2 regions of the Brachybacterium halotolerans subsp. kimchii genome follow, and region 1 is predicted to be linked to the other one. Evidence: riboswitches for the same ligand, from Rfam matches in the RefSeq annotation. Region 1 holds a riboswitch; the other holds the start of a gene.
What was found. A riboswitch is a leader RNA that binds a small molecule or an ion and turns the genes downstream of it on or off. The one in region 1 is predicted to bind FMN.
Positions count from the first base shown of each region.

Region 2: linked by a shared signal. The riboswitch ahead of pnuC (nicotinamide riboside transporter PnuC) and the one ahead of Bra3105_RS08295 (bifunctional diaminohydroxyphosphoribosylaminopyrimidine deaminase/5-amino-6-(5-phosphoribosylamino)uracil reductase RibD) in region 1 are both predicted to bind FMN.

Region 1 covers NZ_CP086254.1:1,805,800-1,808,173, reverse strand. The annotation lists gene Bra3105_RS08300 (cytochrome P450) at 1-1,044, shown strand, start outside; FMN riboswitch at 1,122-1,249, shown strand; gene Bra3105_RS08295 (bifunctional diaminohydroxyphosphoribosylaminopyrimidine deaminase/5-amino-6-(5-phosphoribosylamino)uracil reductase RibD) at 1,346-2,374, shown strand, end outside.
Region 2 covers NZ_CP086254.1:488,448-490,821, reverse strand. The annotation lists gene hisG (ATP phosphoribosyltransferase) at 1-227, opposite strand, end outside; gene Bra3105_RS02260 (phosphoribosyl-ATP diphosphatase) at 299-562, opposite strand; gene pnuC (nicotinamide riboside transporter PnuC) at 643-1,350, opposite strand; FMN riboswitch at 1,441-1,569, opposite strand; gene rpe (ribulose-phosphate 3-epimerase) at 1,691-2,368, opposite strand.

The DNA of each region.
Region 1 (2,374 bases):
ATCCCGAGCGGCCGGCTGCGCCGCCACCCGATCCTGCTGTCCGACGGACCCGGCCACGACGCCCAGCGCCGCGCCGTCGGCCGCTTCTTCTCCCCGCAGGGCATCGAACGCTCCAGCGCGGAGACCATGGAGCGCGAGGCCGTCCGCCTCGTCGGCGAGGCGGTCCGCGAGGACGGCTGCGACCTCGGTCAGCTCGCGCTGCTCTACTCGGTGGCGGTGAGCCGCGAGATCGTCGGCCTCACCGCCTCGCCCCTGGAGGCGATGTCGCGCCGGCTCGTGCGCCTGCAGCGGCAGCCGGACGTCGACCTCACCCGCCCGCGCTGGGGCCGCTCCCTGCCGCAGTGGGCACTCGCCGCCGCCCGCGGGCTCGGACCGCTCGCCGCCTTCCACCTGCGCGACGTGCGCCCGGCGATCCTCCGGCGACGCCGACACCCCGCCGACGACGTGATCAGCCACCTGCTCGACCAGGGCGCGCGCGGCGTCGACATCCTCGTCGAATGCGTCACCTACGCGAGCGCCGGCATGATCACCACCCGCGAGTTCCTCGTGATGGCGTGCTGGCGCCTCCTGGACGACGAGGCGCTGCGCACGGAGTTCCGCGCCGGCGACCGCGAGGAGAAGGCCGCGATCCTGCGGGAGATCATCCGGCTCGAGCCCGTGGTCGGGCACCTCTACCGCCGCGCGCGGGAGCCCTTCGACGTGTCCGGATGCCCCGCGGCGGCCGAGGTCCGGCCCGGTGACCTGATCGACGTCCACGTCCGTGACGCCAACGCGGACGCGCAGGTCATGGGGGAGGATCCGCTCGAGATCAGGCCCCACCGCCCGCTGCCGCGCGGGGTCTCGCCGGCCGGGCTCAGCTTCGGCGCCGGGCCCCATCGCTGCCCCGGCGAGCACCTCGCGATCACCGAGTCGGCGGTGCTGCTGGAGCATCTGCTCGCCGCCGCTCCGCGCCTCGCGCGCGCCCCTGAGATCGCCTGGGACGACGTCGTCGCCGGATACCGCCTGCACGGCATGAGGGTCGAGTTCCCCGACCGCGGCGCCTGAGGGCGCCGCAGTGTTCACACCGCGACACCGACTTCTCGAGCACCCGGATCGCGGTGCTAGTGTCGCTCGCGAATGAACCACATTCTCCGGGGTCAGTGAAACTCTGAACCGGCGGTGACAGTCCGCGACCCGGCTCCCTCGGGAGTCGGTTGACCTGGTGGAACTCCAGGACCGACGGTAAAAGTCCGGATGGGAGGAGATGTGGCGTCGCTGTGCGCGGCGTCGGCTCGCCGTCGTCCGCCCCGGTGACGCTTCTGCCGCCGTGCCATCGCCCCGGACCACCGCCGATCCGGAGGCTTCCGTGCACGGGCACCACACGCCCCCATCCGCCGCATCCGCGGCGCCCGACGAGCGCGCCGCGATGGACCGCGCGCTCGCGCTCGCCGCCCGCGGTCTCGCCGAGGACACGAACCCCCGCGTGGGCTGCGTCCTCCTCGCGGCCGACGGGACGAGCCTCGGTGAGGGCTGGCACCGCGGCGCCGGCACGCCCCACGCCGAGGTCGCGGCCATCGCCGACGCGCGCTCCCGAGGCGGCGAGACCCGGGGCGCGACCGCCGTGGTCACCCTCGAACCCTGTGCGCACACCGGCCGCACCGGCCCCTGCACGAGGGCGCTGCGCGACGCCGGGATCGCCCGCGTCGTCTTCGCCCTGGCCGACCCCGGCGCCGCCTCGGGCGGAGGCGCCCGCGAGCTCGCGGCGGCCGGCGTCGACGTGGTGGGCGGCCTGCGGGAGGAGCAGTCGCGCGAGCTCCTGGGCGGCTGGCTCGCGCGGGCCGCCCGGGCGGCCGCCGACGGGGCGTCGGAGCCGGACCGGGCGACAGCCCCGGAGCAGGCACCGGACTCCGAGCAGGGACCGAGTCCCGAGCCGACCACCGTGCACCTCGTGCTGAAGATGGCGACGAGCCTGGACGGCAAGGTCGCCGCGGCCGACGGCACCAGCCGGTGGATCACCGGCGAGGCCTCCCGCGCCCACGCCCACACGGTGCGCGCCCGGCGCGACGCGATCATCGTCGGCACGGGCACCGTGCTCGCCGACGACCCGTCGCTCACCGCCCGGCCGGACCCTGCCGCCCGGCGGGACGCGGCCGCCCGGCGGGACGCTGCCGCTGGTCCCGAAACTTTCGCGCAGCCCCGACCTTCCGCGTCCAGCCAGCCGCTGCGCGTCGTCGTCGGACGTCGCGACGTCCCCGAGGACGCTGCAGTGCGCGGCACCGACGGGCGATTCCTGCACCTGCGTACGCACGAGCCGCAGGAGGTCCTCGCCGCGCTCGCCGCCCGCGGCGTCGGCCACGCCGTGCTGGAGGGCGGGCCGGGGCTCGCCACCGCCTTC
Region 2 (2,374 bases), 1.3 Mb from region 1:
CGGGAGTCGGCGAGCATGTCCTGCCCGGTGATGCCGACGTCCACCGTCCCCGATCCGACGTACACCGCGATGTCGCGGGGGCGCAGGAAGAACAGCTCGACGTTGTTGGGCTCGTCGACCAGGACGAGCTCCTTGGCGGTGCCGCGACGGCGGTAGCCCGCCTCGGAGAGCAGGGCGGCGGCGGGTTCGGACAGGGCGCCCTTGTTGGGCACGGCGATGCGGAGCACGGGATTCCCTTCGGCGGAGGGGCGGCGGGAGGACGGGACGGTCTGCGGGACGGATCTGCGGGGGCAGACCCTCACAGATGTCGGTAGACGTCCTCGAGCGTGATGTCCTTGGCGATCATCATCACCTGGAGGTGGTAGAGGAGCTGGGAGATCTCCTCGGCGGCGGCCTCGTGCGACTCGTGCTCGCAGGCCATCCAGACCTCGGCGGCCTCCTCGACGATCTTCTTGCCGATGGCATGCACGCCGGCGTCCAGCTCGGCGACCGTGCCGGACCCCTCGGGGCGATCGGCGGCCTTCTGGGTCAGCTCGGCGTGCAGCGACTCGAAATCCTTCACGGCACCAGGGTATCGGTCGATAGCGGTGCCAGGGCGCGCCATCTCAGCGGGGGCGGCGGGGTGCGGCCTCGGGTGCGCGGTCACGGACGGGGACGTCGGCCGACGGTCGGATCCAGGTGCGCGGTCTCGACGGTCACGGCGCGGTCCTCCCGGGTCCGCACCCGCCACCAGACGAAGAACCCGGTGAGCGTGAACAGTCCGTAGAAGACGTACATGAGCCCGCTCGCGTAGTAGCCGGCGGAGAACAGCAGGGGCACGCCCACGACGTCGACCGCGACCCAGATCAGCCAGAACTCGACCCAGCCCTTGGCCATGCCGAAGGTCGCCAGGAGACTGCCCATGAAGATCCAGGCGTCGGCCCAGACGGGCTCGTAGGACCCGAGCGCGCGGAACAGCGGGGTGAGGGCGGCGGTGCCGCCGACGAGGACCACGACGAGCAGGGCGCGGGTGCCCCATCCGGCCCAGCGGGGCTCGACGGCGGTGCCCCCGCCGGTGCGCGCGGAGTGCCAGCGCCACCAGCCGTAGATGCTGGTGACGATGAACATCACCTGTCTGCCGGCCTGGCCCAGGAGGTCGACGGGGTTCGGGGTGCCGAACACGGTGCCGAGGAACACGGTGAGCAGCAGCAGGTTGCCGATGATGCCGATGGGCCACGCCCAGACCTTGCGGCGCATGCCGCCGAGGGCGCTGAGGAGGCCGAACACGTTGCCCACGACCTCGCGCCAGAGCAGGAACTGCCCTCCGGCGAATTCGATCTTCGCGTTGAAGAGCCACTCGATGACTCCCATGACCACTGCCTTCCGCTCGGGGCGACGAGCGCGGGGGGCGGAGTCCGGCAGGCGGGCGCGCACCCGGATGCGCCGGGCCGCGGCATGCAGGACGTGCGCCTCTCATCCAGGCTGTGACTGTCGGTGCCGGAGTTCCACCGGCTCCACCGTCCTGCGCGGGCAGGACGGGTCGCGGACTATGACCGCCGGCTCGGATTTCCACCGACCCCGGAGCACGTCACCGTGGTGACGAGGAGACTCTAGCCCGTTCGCAGGTCACGACGGGTTCCGGTGTGGCCCGGAGGACATCCGCGTTCATGCGTCGGCGTCGGATCTCCGGGTGCGCAGCGGCGTGCGGAGCTCAGTGGGTGTGGCCGCTCGCCAGCGTGCGCAGCGCGTCAATCTCGGCGGCCGCGTCCTGGGCGCGGTAGATGGCGGAGCCGGCGACGAAGACGTTGACCCCTGCCTCCGCGCAGCGCTCGATCGTCTCGCGGTTCACTCCCCCGTCGACCTGGATCGAGACCTCCAGGTGCGCGTCGCTGATCGCCTTCCGGGCACGGCGGATCTTCGCGAGCATGGTCTCCAGGAAGCTCTGGCCGCCGAAGCCGGGCTCGACGGTCATCAGCAGGAGCATGTCGAACTCGCCGATGATGTCCAGCAGCGGCTCGACGGGCGTGGCCGGGCGCAGGGCGACCCCGGCGCGGGCGTTCTTCGCCCGCAGCTCGCGGGCCAGGCGGATGGGGGCGCTCGCGGCCTCGAGGTGGAAGGTCACCGAATCGGCTCCGGCCTCGGCGTAGGCGGGGGCTTCACGGTCGGCGTCCTCGATCATGAGGTGGGCGTCCACCGGGATCGGACCGTGGCGGACGATCTGGGAGACCATGTCCACGCCGAAGGTGATGTTCGGGACGAAGTGGCCGTCCATGATGTCGACGTGCACGCTGTCGGCGCTCGCGATGCGGTCGAGCTCCTCGCCGATGCGCATGAAGTCGGCGTTGAGGATGCTGGGGTGGATGAAGGCGGAATCGGTCGAGTAGGTCACGGGTGC